DNA from 4 places in the Exiguobacterium sp. EA-TM-5 genome. Region 3 is predicted to be linked to each of the others. Evidence: riboswitches for the same ligand, from Rfam matches in the RefSeq annotation. Region 3 holds a riboswitch; each other region holds the start of a gene.

Region 1 (4,538 bases), 760 kb from region 3:
GTCACGATACACTTCATACAACATGAACTGATGCTCATCCTCGATTGATTGATGCAAGGAATAGCGCAAGCACCCTTCTTCTTTTTGTGCGGCATGATAAACCGTTTCTAGAATCGGGAAGACTTGATCCGCGAGACCTGCTTTGATCGTAAGTACAGCGTTAACGACGATTTCTCCCATGTTTTATGATCCCCTTTCGTGATTACCTGTATCTGTACCCCTTTTCACGAAAAGACACACGTCAAAGGAGCTTGAAGATGCAAACTCAACTTTTTGAAGCACTTGAACAATTCGAACCAACAATGATCGCGTTACGCCGTGATTTCCACCGGCATCCGGAACTTTCTTTTCAGGAAGTCCGCACACCAGAGCGGATTGCCGCCTTTTACGCAGAATGTGGCATTCCTCATCAAACAGCCGTCGGAGGTCGTGGGGTCGTCGCGACGATCGAAGGCAAACAACCTGGTCCGACGATTGCTATCCGCGCCGATTTTGACGCCTTACCCCTTCAAGAAGAGACGACACTCGCTTTCCGGTCAATTCATCCTGGTGTCATGCATGCTTGTGGACACGATGGTCATACAGCAATGGTGATGGCTCTTGCTGCTACCCTTTATCCGTTACGTGCTCAATTGCAAGGAACGATTCGAATCATCCACCAGCATGGTGAAGAGGTCTTCCCTGGTGGCGCAATCCAAATGATTGAAGCTGGCGTCCTCGAAGGGGTCGATGCGATTTTTGCGACACATCTTGAAAATGATTTACCCGTTGGCACGATTGGTTTTCGGGAAGGACATACACTATGTGCCATCGACGAATTCGAAATCATCGTCCACGGTCAAGGTGGGCATGCCCAAGCACCGCACAAAACAAAAGATGCGCTCGTCGCCGGTGCGCAGCTTGTTTGTAACTTACAACACCTCGTCAGCCGACGGGTCGATCCGTTTGAGCCTGCTGTTCTCGCAATTGGTTCTTTCCATGCAGGAACGGCTCCAAATATCGTCACGGGTGAGGCACGCATCGTCGGCGAAATCCGCACGTTCAACGAGACACTGCGGCATCAGCTTCGACAAGAAGTCGATCTTGTCGCTAAAACGACGTGTGCTGGCATCGGTGCTTCGTATTCGATTGACTTCACGACGGGTTACCCGGCGCTTTGGAATCACCCGGACGAGACAAAACTCGTCCAAGAGGCCGCTTCTTTCTTACCGGAAGCATCTGTTCGAGCACTCACACCGATGATGGCGGCAGACGACTTCGCACATTATCTAACGCATGTCCCGGGAAGTTACTTCTTTACCGGCTCCGGATATACGGACGGTCGCGTCAATTATCCACAACATCATCCGCAGTACGAGATTAACGAACAGGCGTTACTGATTGGTGCAAAAACACTCGGAGCGACCGTTTTACGTGCCTTGAATCCTAAGGATTGACTTTATTTCTTATGAAATGGTATCATCACAACAATGATAACGAATGACATCAACTTCATATACCCTTATCAAGAGTGGACCGAGAGATCTGGATCGATGACGTCCCAGCAACCTGCGCATAGCAAGGTGCTACGACCAGCAAAGCGAAAGCTTTGGTTGATAAAAAGCGGCGACTCCTTTTGCAACCAAGCGAAGGAGTCGTTTTCGTTTTCTCGCTGTCAGACATACAATGGGGATTTCCCACGGAGAGGAAGAGACAGATGGAAAAAGCAACATTTGCAGGTGGATGTTTTTGGTGCATGGTGACACCATTTGAAGAATTACCAGGAATCGAGGGAATCGTATCAGGTTACATGGGCGGACACGTCGATAACCCGACATACGAGCAAGTAAAAACAGGAACGACAGGACATCTTGAAGTCGTTCAAATCACGTTTGATCCGAGCCTGTTCCCGTACGAGCGTTTACTTGAACTCTACTGGCCACAAACGGATCCGACGGATGCAGAAGGTCAATTCCAAGATCGCGGCACGCAGTACGCGCCAGCAATCTTCTATCATACGGATGCGCAGCATGAAGCAGCAATCGCTTCTCGTGACGCTCTTGCCGCAAGTAATCGTTTTAAACAACCAATCGTAACGCGGATCGATGCCGCTTCTGAATTTTATCCAGCGGAAGAGTACCACCAAGACTTCCATAAGAAAAATCCAGAACACTACAAAAAAGATCGTGCTGCCTCTGGTCGTGATGCCTTCATTGAACAGGAATGGAAAGATACGACGACGGTTTAATCGTCTCGAACCGAAGAAACAGCTGAAACTGACTTCAAACATTTCGCTTGTTCTCACACCTACTTTTATAGGATGGGAATCAGCGAGTATGTCAATGGAGTCAGTTTTTGTGTTCAGAGAAACCTTTACATAAATTTGTAATCGTTTACAAAAAGGGCATTTTGTTTTACGGTTAATAAAAGTTAACCGGTTAAAAAGGAGATGATTGGATGGAACAAAAAGCGATTCATATATTAGAAAGCTATGAACAGTTAAAGGTGATCAGCGATCCGTTACGAACAAAAATCCTCATGTTTCTCGTCGAACAGCCACATACGGTACACCAGTTAGCTCATTTACTGACATTATCACGCGCAAAAGTGCTCTATCACGTGCGGGAACTTGAAAAGCATGATTTGATTCGCCTCGTTCGAACAGAAGAACAAGGTGGCAATCTATTGAAATACTATCAAGCGATCGCTCGAGGATACATTCCTGCTGATCATCTTCTGAACTTCGTCGAGACGAAAGAGGCAACCCGACAATCGTATCTTGAGGTACTGGACCGGGCAAAAACACGCGTCCTCACCGCTCCGACAACTGCTTTTTCTCCCGTGTCTTCAAACGTCGAAGACTGGATGAGCTTATCGCTCCAAAAAGAACTTACGATGTCTGAAGCCGACTTTCAACGCTTTGCTACAAAGTATCGTGCTTTATTAGAAGCGTTTACACAATCTCCACCTGACGAAAAAGATCGAAAACACTTTTACATCATGACGACCGCCTTTGCGATTGATAAACCACTGTTTGAGAACGACGACGTCTAATCTGGAGGTATATGATGCTACATGTTGAAATGAATACGGAACAATCCCTATTTAAAAATCGCGCCTTTTTGTTTTTATGGGGATCCGGCATGTGCTCCGCCTTTTCCCTCTCAACCTATCTGTTTGTTGAACAATGGTATGTCATCCATACGTTAAACCAGGCATCCTTTCTCGGACTCGTCCTAATGGCTACCTTGTTACCTCGTATTTTTTTGATGTTGTTCGGTGGCGTTTTATCTGATCGCTATAAACGTTCGACGATCATGCGCATCTCAAGTAGTCTGCGGATCAGTTTTATTCTTTGTCTTCTCATGTTACTTCATACCGATCAGCTTACATTGCTAACAATCTTAGGATTCGCCTTTTTATTCGGCAGTGTAGATGCATTTTATTCACCCGCGAATGCTTCTTTACTGCCTACACTTGTTCCAAACGAACAACTTACTAAAGCTAACTCCTTGATTCAAACATCAAATCAAATCGCGCTCTTTTCAGGTCCAATTCTTGGCGGAGTCATTCTCAGCTATTCTTCTTACTCACATGTCTTTCTCGTGATTTTCGGGACGCTCTGTCTGACGCTCCTCTTCACGTATGGGATTCGTGAGGCTAAGACTAAGCGAGCACTCCAGCATTCCGCTCTATCTGAACTAAAAGAAGGGCTTCATTACGTTCTATACTTTCAGCAACTCAAGCAGACACTTTTTCTCGTCATCTGCGTCAATTTCTTTTTCTTCGGACCGCTCTTACTCGGAATTCCTCTACTCGTTCATGATGTGCTACAAGGAGACGCGATGGATTTAAGTTATATGCAAGGGGCTTATCAAATGGGAATGCTCGGAGGAGCGGTCTGGAGTGGTTTTGCGCAGACGAAAGTAAATGGGCTTACCTCATCGGTTCGATTGATTGGCGCCTTAGGTCTATTCCTCTGCTTAATTAGTCAAGTTCAACAGATGTGGTTGTACTTAATCATCCTTTTATCACTCGGTGTCCTATCTTCGATCATCAATATTCGAATCATTACATTTATCCAGTCTCAGTGCGCAGAACAGACGATGGGACGTGTCATGAGTGTCGTCAACGCATCGTCCAACGGTCTCGTTCCATTATCTTATGCCCTCCTCTCGTTTCTACTGTCGTTTCACGTTTCGATCACGACGATTATGTTGTACTGTGGTCTTCTTATCCTTGTCCTCTCGCTCTATTTCAGAAAACGCATGATCCAAATGGAAGATTAGTCCAAAAAAGACAGTGTATTGGAACTCCACTGTCTCCGTTCTGTATTCAATTATTATGAAACACGTTCTACTTGATCCTTTGCCTGTTGTTCCGGCGCCACGACTTGATACCGTTTCAAGACGAAGATGCCACACACCATAACAGCGAGACCGATGAGCTGACCAAACGATAAGTCGATTTGCGGCAAACCGAACCAACCGAACGTATCAACGGCGAGGGCAAAGCTCAACTGCGAAATCAACACGACAGAGATCGCGACGGACGGACCA
Region 2 (4,538 bases), 260 kb from region 3:
TAAAAGATCCGATGGATGGACGGGCCTTCTTCTATCACATCACGGATAAAGGACAACAAGAACTCACGATTTATCGAACAGCACGTCTCGCGAGCATCGAACGTCTATTGACGGATTGGCCTTCGGATGATGCGGAAGATTTCGGACGCCTGTTGCAACAATTCAATCGCGCCTTGCGCGAACGGTAACGGAATCACACCTTATCTAAAAGAACGGACGCGAAATCGATTGATTTCGCGTCCGTTCTTTTTTCGTCCATCATTCATCATGTTTGAGAAACTCGGCAGACCGAACGAATTTGCGCAATATGTTCGGGTGACGTCCGGCAACAACCGCCAATCAATCGTGCCCCAGCTTCATACCACGTCTTTGCGACAGTTTGGAACGATGTGCACTGATTCGTACCCGACCATGTCTTCGCGACCGGATCATAAACCTCGCCGGAGTTCGGATAGACGATGATCGGTACGTTCGTCAATGCTTTGACATGAAGAATGAAATCGGTCGTGTAAGATGCCGGAAAACAATTTGCACCAATCGCTGCAAGTTGCGGATGTTGTCCGATCGTCTCGATACATGTCGCAAGTGGTGTTCCCTCACTGATGTGCGTCGCATCTTGAAGCGAGAACGTCAGCCAAGCAGATACTTCCGGATACGCTTCGAGAATCTGGAACAACACGACAGCTTCCTCAAGTGACGGAATCGTCTCGAACGCCAGCAGATCCGCACCCGCTTCAATCAATGCTTCGATCCGCGGTCTGTGGAAGGCTTCTAGCACATCAGCTGACACACCATAATGACCGCGATATTCAGATCCATCTGCTAAGTAGGCACCATAAGGACCAACAGATCCCGCGATTAGTGCGGCATTCTTTCCGCTACGCGTCCGTGCGTCTTGCGCAAGAGTGACCGTTTGTCGGATCAGTTTCTCTGCTTCCTCGGTTGTGATGTGACGTTGCTTGAACCCTTCGATACTTGCTTGATAGCTTGAGGTGATCGCGACATCGGCACCTACTTCGAAGTAATCGTTATGGACACGCTCAATCTGTTCTGGTGCTTCGATCAAGAGACGCGCTGACCAGAGCGGATCGTTCAGGTCAAATCCCTTTTGTTCGAGTTCGGTCGCAAGCGCTCCATCTAAAATCAGGAAGGGAACTTTCTGTAATCGTTGGTCAACTGGATTTTTGATTCGGGACATCTTCAACACTCCGTTTCTGAGAAGAATTCGTGAACGCATAAACGACATAACAGATCACGATGAATGGAATACCGCAGTACAAAGCAATACGTTGTGTCGGATCAAATCCGATCCCAATTAGGGAAATCAAACAGACAACGAAGGCTGCAATCGGTACGAATGGAAACAGTGGTGTACGATAGACCAATTCGTCGACCGTATGCCCTTCGCGGAGGAATTGTTTCCGGAAGCGATATTGCGCAACGCTGATACTCATCCAGACGACGACGACAGCAAGTCCGGAAATCGAGACGAGCGCGATATAGACACTTCCTGCTGCATAGATGCTAGACAGCAAGGCAAGTCCTCCACCGAGCATGCTGAACAATACAGCTCGAAGTGGAACTCCGCTTGGCGTCACCTGGGCGAAGAAGCGCGGAATCATCCGTTCGTTCGCAAGCGACCAAAGCATCCGTGAGGCCGCGTAAAGTCCCGAGTTCGCTGCCGATAAGATCGCCGTCAAAATGACAAAGTTCATCACGTCTGCTGCGTAGGGAATACCGATCCGTTCAAATACGGCTACAAATGGACTTTCGAGTACGCCCTTTCCTTCCGTTGGCAACAAGACGGCTAATACGATGATCGTACCAACGAAAAAGAGAACCAATCGTAGAATCGTCGTCCGGATTGCAAGCGGAATCGTCCGTTTCGGATCGACTGCTTCACCCGCTGCTACACCAATTAATTCTGTGCCCGAGTAAGCAAAGTTCACTGCGAGCATCGTCATGAAGATGACGAAAGCGCCATTCGGGAACAATCCACCTTCGGTTAACGAAGAAAAGAATGGGGCTGGACTACCATCTTGCAGTGGAATGAAGCCGACGATGGCTCCTGCACCAAGTAAAATGAAAGCAATGATCGTTACGACCTTAATAGCGGAGAACCAAAATTCGACTTCAGCAAAGACACGGACCTTCAAAACGTTAATACCAAGGATCATCGTAGCGAATAATGCACTGAACACCCAGACAGGAACGGATGGGAACCAACGCTGCATCAAAATGCCTGCTGCCGTGAATTCTGAACCGAGGGCGACCGTCCACGTCAGCCAGTAGAGCCAAGCCACTGTATAACCTGTGCCGGGTCCGATATACTTTGTCGCGTATTTATGGAATGAACCAGTTTCCGGCATATGTACAGCCAGTTCACCGAGACTTAACATGACGAGATAAACGACGACGGCCCCAATTAAGTAAGACAGAATCGTTCCGACGCGCCCTGCTTGTTCCAATGTATAACCCGTACTTAAAAATAATCCTGTTCCAATAACACCACCTAACGACAGCATGATCAGATGACGTGATTCCATCTTTCGTCGAAAAGCCCCGCTCGTTTTCATGAATCCATTTCCTCCTCATTCCACCTATTTCAAACAAAAAACGCATCCTCACGGATGCGTCGGTCGACAATTCGGAAATCTTATCGATCGGGTGCAGCACCCGCAGGAATTAGCACAGTATCTTTCGACCTGTTGCTGAGGTTTCATAGGGCCAGTCCCTCCACCTCTCTGGATAAGTATGTAATTGTTCCTAACCATATCAGAATGCAGATAATTCAGTCAACATGCATTTCTTGATTTTTTTGATAGATTCCTAAATTTGACTCGATGAGTTGAAGATGACGTTGAGACATTGTTTTTAGTAAAGTAGTAAAAAAGTGATCAACTTCTACTCGTTGACCTTTTTCCATATCCCGCAACATCGACGATTTCATCTTATCTTCCATTGCATTCATTTGTTTCATCAGTACAGCTTCTACATCATCATTGAAGACCGCACCCTGTTCTTCCATTGCCTGTTTCGATTCCTTCATGACGTCTATGATCATCTGACGCCCGACAGGTTCTTGCCGAATCGGACCGATGGCAGAGCGAAATAGTGTCGTCACGCCAGCGAATGTCGAAATGAACAGATATTTTTGCCACATGTCATCCATGATGTGCGTTGAGTACGCCATCGGCGCCTTTGCTTTCGCAAAACGTGTTGCAATTTCCTCCAGACGAGCTGTTGGTTTACCGATCCGTGAACCAAATAACAGCCGGTGTGACGGACTTGTCTGTACAATACGCCCTTCTGTATCAAGCGTCGATTCAATGAAGCAAAGACCACCGAGCACTCGATCTTCTCCGAAGACTTCTGTTAACCGGCGAATATGTTGCATCCCGTTTAATAACGGAATGATATATGTATCCTCCGAAACGAATGGCGCAAGATCCTTCAATACGTCATCTAAGTGATAAGCCTTCGTCGAAAGCAAGACGACGTCGAATGTATGATCCGGTTGCATGTCGCGCGTCACTAACTGAGGCGTGATCGTGATATCACCGTGAGGACTAGTGATTTGCAGTCCTGTTTTTTGTAGCTGTTCATAACGTTTCGGACGAACGAGGAATGTCACCTGTTCACCTTTTTCAGCAAGACGACCTCCGAAATATCCTCCGACTGCCCCTGCACCTACGACTAAAATATGCATATGTACGATCTCCTCCTTATTTGTTCTACACGTCACTTACTTCTTCACCCTAACATATCGAAAACGATTTTCCTGATTCCTGCTTGAATCACTAAAATTTAAGTTAAGCGTTTGCATTTCAGAAAAAAACGTTTATACTAACTTGTATACAAGTATACTAACTTTAGAAATCAGGTGATTCCATGTCAGAACTGTTATATCCCTTGAAATGGTTATCAAAAGCTTCCGCTGGCGATCGTGTTGCATACGAGCTACGGATGCGCATCATTTCAGGAAGTATTGAAAGCGGTACCATTTTATCTGAAAACAAGTTAGCCTCTGACTTTTCCGTTAGTCGCTCACCCATCCGTGATGCGTTAAAGATCCTTGCATCCGAACAGTTGATTCGATTGGAACGGATGGGGGCGGTCGTCGTCGGTTTATCCGAGCGCGATATCCAGGAAATCTATGATGTCCGGCTGCTCATCGAGACGTTCGTCTTTGAGCGACTCGTCAAGATCGAACGATCGGAGCTCGTTCGTGAACTCAGCAAAATTCTCGAAATGATGAAGGTCGCTATTAAATATAAGGATGCCGATGAATTTTCATTCCAAGATGTGCTGTTTCACGAAACAATCATTCGCTCGATTGACCACGGGTATGTCAGTATGATTTGGCAAAACCTTAAACCGGTCATGGAAAGTTTCATCCTCCTATCGATGCGGGTACGATTCGAGGAAGACATCGAAGACTTCGAACGCATCCTCGCGAACCACGCCCTGTACATCGAAGCGATCGAGACAGGAGATCGTGAACGGATGGTCGCTTCCTTGCATCAGAACTTTGATGA
Region 3 (4,538 bases):
GATCGACGCAGCGACGTCCGGTAAGACGCGCGGTGTTTGCCCCGCAACGATTGGGACGATTTTCAGTTTCTTCGGATTTTCGACGATCTTATCGACTGAACCATTGCCGTCAAAGTCGTCCGGCAACTTGATTAGACCTGCTTCTTGCAGTAATAAGAGGGCGCGTCCCATGTTTGTTGCTTCGTTCGGAACAGCGATTTTGCCACCGACTGGAATGTCTTTGACGTCCTTGTATTTATCTGAGTAAATGCCCATCGGTGCAATGACAGTCGTTGCGATCGGTGACAGCTTCAACTTATGTTCCTTCTTGAATGCGTTGAAGTAAGAAATCGTCTGGAAAGCATTGGCGTCGATCTCGCCCTCAGCCAGTGCCATGTTTGGCTGGACATAATCAGAGAACTTGACGAGCTCGATTTTGATGCCCTCCTTCTCTGCTTTTTTCGCGACGTAGTCCCAAACTTGAGTATCCGAACCGCTGACCCCGAGTTTGATCGTCTTTTCGTCTTCTCCCGATGCTGAGCACCCGGCAAATAAAATCGTCGTTAGTGTTGCTCCAATCGCTACTGCTTTTTTCATGGCTGAATCGCTCCCTTTGATTAATGTCTTCTAATTTTTCGTGCGACGATGTTACCTGTCGTCTGTAAGCCTTGAACTAAGATGACGAGAATCCCGACCGTGATGATCATGACTTTCGTGTCGAATCGTTGATAACCATACGTGATTGCTAAATCGCCCAGTCCACCGCCACCGATCGCGCCTGCCATCGCTGACGCCCCGATCAACCCAACCGTCGCGATCGTTAAGTTAAGAACGAGTGAACCGAGTGCTTCCGGTAAAAGGAAGCGGAAAATCGTTTGGAATGGCGTTGCGCCCATTGCTTCTGCTGCCTCAAGGACACCTTTATCGACTTCAAGCAAGGAACTTTCGATCAGCCGTGCCATGTACGGTGCGGCGTAAAAGACGAGTGGGACGATGGCGGCTTCGGTTCCGATCGACGTCTGAACGATCAACCGTGTCAATGGGATGATCGCGACGAGTAAGATGATGAACGGAATCGAGCGGAAGATATTGACGATGCTATTGAAGAACGTGAATAGCGGGACGTTCTCAAGTAATGCGCCTTTTCGTGTGACGACGAGCAAGATGCCAAGCGGTAAGCCGATTAAGGTCGAGAATAAGAGTGAGACGGATACCATCGTCATCGTTTGCAAAAATGCTGTCCAGATATCACTGTAATTAACTAGCATCAGCTAGCACCTCCTCGACCGTCACTTGTGCTTGATCAATGTACTGTAAGGCTCGTTTCACTTCAGTCGCTTCACCAATTAATTCAACGAGCAAAGTGCCGAACGGCGTCTCCTGCAACTCCGTGATGCTACCGTGCAAAATGTTGACATCAACATCAAAACGTTTCGCAACTTGTGACAAGAGCGGCTGCCCTGTGTGATGACCGAGGAAATGAATCTTATAGATTGGATTCGCATTCCGTGATTCGATCAACTGGCGAATCGATGCTGGAATCTCGTCATGCATGACGGACCGGACGAAGTTTTTCGCTGTCTCAGTCTGCGGGTTTGAAAAGACATCAAAGACTGTTCCTGACTCGATCAGCTTCCCGGCTTCGATGACGGCGACGCGGTCGCAAATCTCCCGAATGACGCCCATCTCATGGGTGATCAAAAGAATCGTGATCCCGTATTCGGCATTGATTCGTTTCAATAATTGCAGAATATGATGTGTCGTCTGAGGATCGAGCGCTGACGTCGCTTCGTCACATAAAAGGACGGATGGTTGCGTCGCTAGTGCACGAGCGATACCGACACGTTGCTTTTGTCCACCGGATAATTGATCCGGGTAATGATCTGCCTTATCCGCCAGATCGACGAATTCGAGTAACTCCGTCACCCGGCGGCGAATCTCATCTTTTTTGATGCCTGCGAGAACGAGTGGCTTCGCGACATTCGTAAAGACCGTGTTCGCATTCAATAGATTGAAGTGTTGAAAGATCATCCCAATCCGCTGTTTTGCTTGGCGTAGTTTCTTCGGTGATAGTTGTGTTAAATCTTCCCCATCGACCGTCACGGTTCCTGACGTCGGTCGTTCTAACAGGTTGACGCAGCGGAGCAATGAACTTTTCCCGGCACCGCTAAAGCCGATGACACCGAAGATTTCGCCTTTCTCGATCGTCAGGTCGACACCGTCGAGCGCTGCGATCGTCTGATCCTTCGTGACGTACGTTTTTTTGACTTGATGAAATGCAATCATTCCATTTTCCCCCTTCATTCAACAAAAAAAGGTCCCTTCTTGAGAAACAAGAAGAGACCTGGATCCGCACAGTGGCAGAATCCACTCCACTCATCTCTCAGACATTTGTCTGATGGAATTGGCACAGTGCTCATAATGAGTCTGTTGCCGAGGTTTCGCAGGGCCAGTCCCTCCACCTCTCTGGATAAGTATTGCGGTATGAAATTCGTATGTGTGTTGTTGCGTTGTTGCTTATGTCGTAAAACTAATTTTTACATTACGGGTCGAACCTTTAAAAGTCAACCAACTTTTCAAAAATAATCCATTTGGCGCATATCGATTGATTGACAAGTTATGGATTAGCTTAAAGAACGAATCATGATTCGTCAAGAACGATTTGACAAGTCATTTTCGAACGTGCTACCATCGTTTCAATGATTAATCCGACAATTCCAATATGATATTTATCAAGAGTGAACGAGAGACCTGGCTCTATGACTTCACGGCAACCTGCAATCTGTAAGGTGCTCCGACCAGCAAAGCGCGGCTTTGGATGATACGGTGAAAAACTCGTGGGCGTCCAAGCAGTGACGTCGACGAGTTTTTTTCATGAATGGAGGAAAAATAGTAATGATGAACTATCCTGTATTGACTGGTGCTGAAGCATTTTATCTTCAAGGTGGATCGATCGGAATCCTGCTCTGTCATGGTTTTAACGCAACTCCTCAAAGTGTCCGCGACGTCGGTGAAGCATTTGCTGCTGAAGGTTTTACCGTCTATGCGCCACGTTTGCGAGGACACGGAACGAACGTCCGCGAGTTCGAACAATCGACTGCACGATGTTGGAAACAAAGCCTGCAAGACGGTTATTCACGTTTACAAGAAACATGCGACCAAGTTTTCGTCATCGGTCAATCGATGGGGGCGACGCTCGCGTTATCGCTCGCTGCTGACGGGATTCCGTTTGCCGGCATCATTACGATCAACGCCGCACTTTCCGTTCCGTCGTATGAAGCACTCTCGTTTGATGACGGTCCTCAGTACTTACCGGAAGGGGCACCGGATATCAAGCGGTCCGCCTTTGAAATCATCTACGATCTCGTTCCAAGTCGTTGCGCGTTCGAACTCGTCCGCTTGATGGATGAGACGAAAGGACGCTTGGGATCGATTCTCCTTCCGACGTTGATTCTTTATTCCGCAACCGATCACGTCGTTCCACCGTCGAGTTCAGATTACTTGCACCGTCATATCGGAACGAATGATAAACGAAGCTACTGTCTACTCAATTCATACCACGTCGCGACACTCGATCATGACCAAGATGTAATCGTCCGTGAGACGATTCGCTTTATCGAACAATCGTGTCAGTTTTCGCAAGAAACAGGATAAATTAAAAAGCAGCTATTCGTTTCCGGATGGAATTGAACAGCTGCTAAATCAAAGGACGACCGCAAACGGTCCGTCTTTTTTTAATTTTCTTGGTGTTGCACAGATTGAAGTGGCTTCGGCTTTCCAGGTACCTCATGGCAATGGCGACACCGTGGCTCATACGACTCTGAAGCACCGACTAGGATGATCGGGTCATCATAGTTCGCTGGTTTTCCGTCAATCAAACGTTGTGTCCGAGAAGCCGGATCCCCACAGGAGAGACAGATTGCTTGTAGCTTCGTCACGAATTCTGCACGTGCCAGTAATTCAGGCATCTTGCCGAATGGCTCTGCCCGGAAGTCTTGATCAAGCCCTGCACAAATGACGCGTTTTCCGTCTTGTGCGAGTGCTTCGATGACTTGTACGATTTCATCATCAAAGAATTGAACTTCATCGATACCGACGATCTGTGTCTCTTCTGCTACTGCTGCGTAGAGATCACGACTCGTCGCCATCGGAATCGCTACGACGGAATTACCAACGTGAGAGACGACATGTTCTTCGTGGTATCGGTCGTCGATCGCCGGCTTGAATACTTGAACAGGCAGTTTGCCGTACTGCGCCCGTCTGACACGACGAATCAACTCTTCCGATTTCCCGGAAAACATACTGCCACAAATTACTTCGATCCAGCCGTACTGATTTATTACATGCATCATCGTCCGACACCGTCCTCTAAAAATAGTCACTTTAACGAGTATAGCTCGAAACGGTATTGAGAAAAAGGGTTGACTTCCGGAAATCAAAATTCATTTTTTCTTTCCCTAGAATTTTTGTCCTTTCATTCCAACGGTCCCCTATTTCCTGTACACTGAAGAAGAAGATTCTCACGAAAGAAGGTGTCCCCGATTCATCATCTCTTACAT
Region 4 (4,538 bases), 230 kb from region 3:
CAACTTTGGCTCGACGAAGTAAACGGAATCGATGAGTGGGTCAAGATGTCAGCTTATTATGCACCACGCCACGTACAGGAAACAACGTTCGTCGACGAAGTGGTAGGGGTAATGCCAGAGCAAACTATCGAAGTGCCGTCACAAACATCTATCGAACCTGTACGAAAGCTGCGTTATGCTTACACGTTTCAGCGAGGGTTAAAAGGTGGCTCTTTACTAGAATGGTCCGGTAGTCATATTTCAGAACGAGACGTGCGTGACTGGAATCTCGAGCATGGCATGGAGGTCCGTGTCCGTGTCGATCGTCAGGATGACCAGAAAACGGTGTGTCGCATCGAAGCTGTCGTCTCAACGGAACGGATGAAAGAGAACCCGGAACGTGTCGTGTTTGAACAAGCGATCGTCAAAGTACACGGCATTGTTGAAGAGACGGTTAACGGTCCGCTACAAGATGAAGCAGGAAAACCGTTCTACTATGTCGTACCGGTAGAGGACATGCGCTATTTTCGACTAGAAGCAGGACAACTCGTCGATCTCGTCATGTGGCGGGGACGGAAAGAGAGCTTGACGATTGTCTGGAAGCATCAGTTTACCTACGAAAAACCGGTTGTCAACGAACCATCAGATCGCCCGATAAAATTAGAACAACTAGTAGAGAAGGTAACTGTTACAGCGAAAAAATCGGACCGGTATGCACGAAAAATGAAACGGCAAACGGCTCCAAAACCTAAAAAAGCGCAGCGTCGCATTCGTGTTCAAAAAGAGCGAAAGATTGAACCAATCGTGACGACAGCTGTACCTGGACAATTGATGGATTTCGTCGATAAGACACCACTTGATTTCACGCGCTTCACAGGTATGCGCCTCGTCATCGTTGGAAACGAACAACAAACAGCTGTCTATCGTGAGTTCTTTGCGCCAACTGGAATTGAATTGATTCATCTCGCAGGAGACGCACAATCCGCGAAAAAGATTGCCTGTCTCGCCAAAAAGACGGATGCGATCGTCGTCGTGACGAGCCGTGTCTCTCATGCAGCGAGTGCGCATGTCATCGCACAGGCGAAAAAACATAGTATTCCGTTCGCGATGGAACGCCTCGATGGTCGTCGTTCATTATATACAGCATGTGAGCGACAACTTGAGCGTGCTTGGCTCAAACAGCAACAAGACGGGAAATTATTGAAAAAAGAGTGAAACATTAGAAGTTATTAGCCGTAGAGTAAGGTGAGAACTTATTTTTCAAGGAGGACCTTACTCATGTCATCTCAATTAAAAAAAGCGGCAAAGGCGTCGTTAAGCGGTCGTTGGGGATTCGCAGTCCTAACATTTATTCTGTTTAGTATTATTCAAGGTGTACCTGGGTTATTTGGATCAGATATGGATGAACCAGCTAATACCATGGATCTCGTCGTATCGTTGGTATCGATTTTATTGATTCCGGTTGGAGTCGGTTGGACTTGGATTGCGATGTCAATTGCTCGTGGAGAAGAAACGAAAGTAACGGATTTATTTGAACCATATGGCATGTTTTTCAAAGTGATTGGTCTAGCCATCGTACAATTCTTTTTTATCTTCCTATGGTTACTGCTATTAGTCGTACCGGGAATCATTAAATCATTTTCTTATATGCTAACGTTCTATATTTTGCGAGATGAACCATCAATTGGTATCTTAGAAGCCATTACACGCTCTCGGAAAATGATGGACGGGCATAAAATGGAAGCATTCATGCTCTTACTATCGTTTATTGGTTGGGCTCTTTTAGGAATCGTTACCTTAGGTCTAGCATTCCTGTGGATTACACCGTATTTCAGCGTCACCTTTGCAAAATTCTATGATCGTGTTCGTGGTGAACAAACGCCAGAGCCGACATCAGATTTCGTCGCACCATATTAATACCGGATCCCGACATCATGTCGGGATTTTTTTGTCTAAAACAATTCCGATGGGAAAAGACGGTTTAATGGTTGCTTTAGTTCAATGAATTCTGTACGATGAATGCAACACATCTTATCTAGAGAAGTCGAGGGACTGGCCCGAAGACACTTCAGCAACCCCGCCATGGCGGAAGGTGCTACTTCCAGGAAGGGATACCTTCTGAAGATAAGAGCGGACAGGACAAGATACCGTCGCTCTTTTCGAACTTCGAAAAGGGCGCTTTTTATTATAAGGGGGATGATGGAGTGGAGTATGGTTTTTGGTTACCGATTTTTGGGGGATGGTTACGGAATGTCGAAGATGAACAGATGCCGGCGACATTCGATTATGCAAAACAAGTCGCACAAACAGCTGAACGCATCGGTTTTTCGACGACATTGATCGCAGAATTGAACTTGAACGATATCAAAGGAATAAAGGAACCGAGTCTTGAGGCATGGACGACGGCAGCGGCAATCGCTGCAACAACAGAACGCCTTGAAATCATGACAGCGGTTCGTCCCGGGTTCCATAATCCGGCGACGACGGCGAAGATGGCAGCAAACATCGATCAGTTGAGTGGGGGACGTTTTACGCTGAATGTCGTCTCGGCCTGGTGGGCAGAGGAAGCGAAACAGTATAACGGTATCTTTACAGCGCACGATGAACGCTATGCGCGGACGGAAGAATTCGTCACGGTCATGAAAGGACTATGGGCAGACGCTTCGCCGTATAGTTTCTCAGGCAATCACTATACGATCGAGCAGGCAGAATTACACCCGAAGCCGGTTCAGCGTCCGGGGATTAAGCTCTACGCCGGTGGAGAGAGTGAAGCCGGAAAACGAACAATCGTCGAACACTGTGATGCGTATGTCATGCACGGGGGCACGGTCGAAGAAGTCGCTCACAAAATCAACGACATGAAAGTACGCCGGGAAGCGACGGGACAAGCTCCACTCGAAAGCTTTGGTCTTGCGGCTTACATCATTTGCCGGGATACGGAAGAAGAAGCGCTTCTAGAATGGCAACGGATTACGGATGTAAAAGAAGATAGCGCTGGTTATGCCGGTTATCAAGACTTCATTAGTAAATCGCAACTGGAACAACAGGTCGAGCGAAATGATTATTCCGTCTCAAACCGCGGTCTACGACCGAACTTGATCGGCACACCGGAACAGATTGCGGAACGTATTCTAGCGTTCGAAGCTGTCGGTGTCACGTTGCTCTTGTTACAATTCTCACCACAACTTGAAGAAATGGAACGCTTTGCTCGTGACGTAATTCCACTTGTCGAAGCGAAACGAAAGGTAGGTCAACAATCATGACAAAAATTCATATTCTCCACGAAAATCAAGAATGGACGGACCATCTCATCAAACGACTCGAAGAACTCGAGTTACCGTATGAACAGTGGCACTTGAATGAAGGAATCGTGCCACTCGATGAAGTACCACCAGAAGGTGTCTTTTACAGCCGAATGAGTGCCTCTTCGCATACACGTGGACATCGCTATGCACCGGAGTTGACGGAAGGAGTCCTCGCTTGGTTAGAAGAACATGACCGGACTGTCTTTAACGGAACGCGTGCACTCCGTCTTGAAGTCAGCAAAGTCAATCAGTATACAGCACTACGCAAAGCAGGCATTCGTGTACCGAAGACGACAGCTGCCGTTGGACGTGATCAAATCGTCCAAGCAGCAAAAGAGATTGGTGTTTCGTCATTCATCACGAAGCATAACCGTGCCGGCAAAGGACTCGGTGTCCAGTTGTTCCACTCGATTGAAGCACTTGAAGCTTATCTCGACGGTCCGACATTCGACGAACCGGTCGATGGCATCACGTTGATTCAAGAGTACATCCAAGCACCAGAACCGTACATCACACGTTGTGAATTCGTGGGTGGAAAATTCGTTTATGCGGTTCAAGTGGATACGTCAGAAGGGTTTGAGCTCTGCCCAGCGGATGCGTGTGTAATTGACGATTTATTCTGCCCAGTTGGGGAAGAAGCGCCGCAAACACCGATGAAGTTCCAAATCGTTGAAGGTTTCAATGATCCAATCATTGAAAAGTACGAAGCGTTCCTCCAAGCGAACCAAATCGCGGTCGCCGGCATTGAGTTCATCAAGGATGCGTCAGGTACGATCTATACGTACGACGTCAATACGAATACGAACTATAACTCGGACGCTGAAGCAGCGGCAGGACGTTACGGTATGCTCGAACTAGCGAAGTTCCTTGGAGCAGCACTTGAAACAAGCACAGTAAAATAAGAATTGGCTCCCGCCCTGTCACCGGACGTTACAAGACCGGATGACGGGGTATTTCTATATAAAAGGGGGCAGGTGTATGATTACGTGGAAAGAAGAACGACAGCTCGATATTCCAATTGAAGAAGCATGGCACTTGTTTGATCATACGCGGCTACAACGTTTGATTCCAAATGTCGTCCAACATGAGGTGATTGAACGAAAACCGGGTGTCGTCGGTTCGACGTATCGTCAAACGTATATGCAGGGTAATCGACTTGAAACCTATATTGTGACCGATTTAGCCTATACGAATGAACCTGACTTCAAACAAAATACGATTGGATTCACGTTAGCACGGATTTTCAAGATCGAG

Evidence for each region. A riboswitch is a leader RNA that binds a small molecule or an ion and turns the genes downstream of it on or off. The one in region 3 is predicted to bind S-adenosylmethionine.
Region 1: linked by a shared signal. The riboswitch ahead of msrA (peptide-methionine (S)-S-oxide reductase MsrA) and the one ahead of ACV3PA_RS04310 (alpha/beta hydrolase) in region 3 are both predicted to bind S-adenosylmethionine.
Region 2: linked by a shared signal. The riboswitch ahead of ACV3PA_RS02910 (amino acid permease) and the one ahead of ACV3PA_RS04310 (alpha/beta hydrolase) in region 3 are both predicted to bind S-adenosylmethionine.
Region 4: linked by a shared signal. The riboswitch ahead of ACV3PA_RS03045 (LLM class flavin-dependent oxidoreductase) and the one ahead of ACV3PA_RS04310 (alpha/beta hydrolase) in region 3 are both predicted to bind S-adenosylmethionine.

What each region holds. Positions count from the first base shown of each region.
Region 1 covers NZ_CM132670.1:40,303-44,840, forward strand. Annotated here, with positions in the region: gene ACV3PA_RS00190 (putative quinol monooxygenase) at 1-180, opposite strand, end outside; gene ACV3PA_RS00195 (M20 metallopeptidase family protein) at 258-1,436, shown strand; SAM riboswitch class I at 1,499-1,602, shown strand; gene msrA (peptide-methionine (S)-S-oxide reductase MsrA) at 1,697-2,227, shown strand; gene ACV3PA_RS00205 (ArsR family transcriptional regulator) at 2,437-3,033, shown strand; gene ACV3PA_RS00210 (MFS transporter) at 3,063-4,268, shown strand; gene ACV3PA_RS00215 (DMT family transporter) at 4,322-4,538, opposite strand, start outside.
Region 2 covers NZ_CM132670.1:540,553-545,090, reverse strand. Annotated here, with positions in the region: gene ACV3PA_RS02920 (MarR family winged helix-turn-helix transcriptional regulator) at 1-188, shown strand, start outside; gene mmuM (homocysteine S-methyltransferase) at 266-1,198, opposite strand; gene ACV3PA_RS02910 (amino acid permease) at 1,173-2,576, opposite strand; SAM riboswitch class I at 2,654-2,755, opposite strand; gene ACV3PA_RS02905 (ketopantoate reductase family protein) at 2,792-3,709, opposite strand; gene ACV3PA_RS02900 (GntR family transcriptional regulator) at 3,892-4,538, shown strand, end outside.
Region 3 covers NZ_CM132670.1:799,678-804,215, reverse strand. Annotated here, with positions in the region: gene ACV3PA_RS04325 (MetQ/NlpA family ABC transporter substrate-binding protein) at 1-576, opposite strand, end outside; gene ACV3PA_RS04320 (methionine ABC transporter permease) at 597-1,247, opposite strand; gene ACV3PA_RS04315 (methionine ABC transporter ATP-binding protein) at 1,237-2,265, opposite strand; SAM riboswitch class I at 2,353-2,456, opposite strand; SAM riboswitch class I at 2,706-2,807, shown strand; gene ACV3PA_RS04310 (alpha/beta hydrolase) at 2,875-3,633, shown strand; gene ACV3PA_RS04305 (thymidine kinase) at 3,714-4,328, opposite strand; gene ACV3PA_RS04300 (DedA family protein) at 4,512-4,538, shown strand, end outside.
Region 4 covers NZ_CM132670.1:566,775-571,312, forward strand. Annotated here, with positions in the region: gene ACV3PA_RS03035 (DUF2325 domain-containing protein) at 1-1,194, shown strand, start outside; gene ACV3PA_RS03040 (DUF975 family protein) at 1,258-1,896, shown strand; SAM riboswitch class I at 2,008-2,110, shown strand; gene ACV3PA_RS03045 (LLM class flavin-dependent oxidoreductase) at 2,184-3,242, shown strand; gene ACV3PA_RS03050 (ATP-grasp domain-containing protein) at 3,239-4,186, shown strand; gene ACV3PA_RS03055 (SRPBCC family protein) at 4,263-4,538, shown strand, end outside.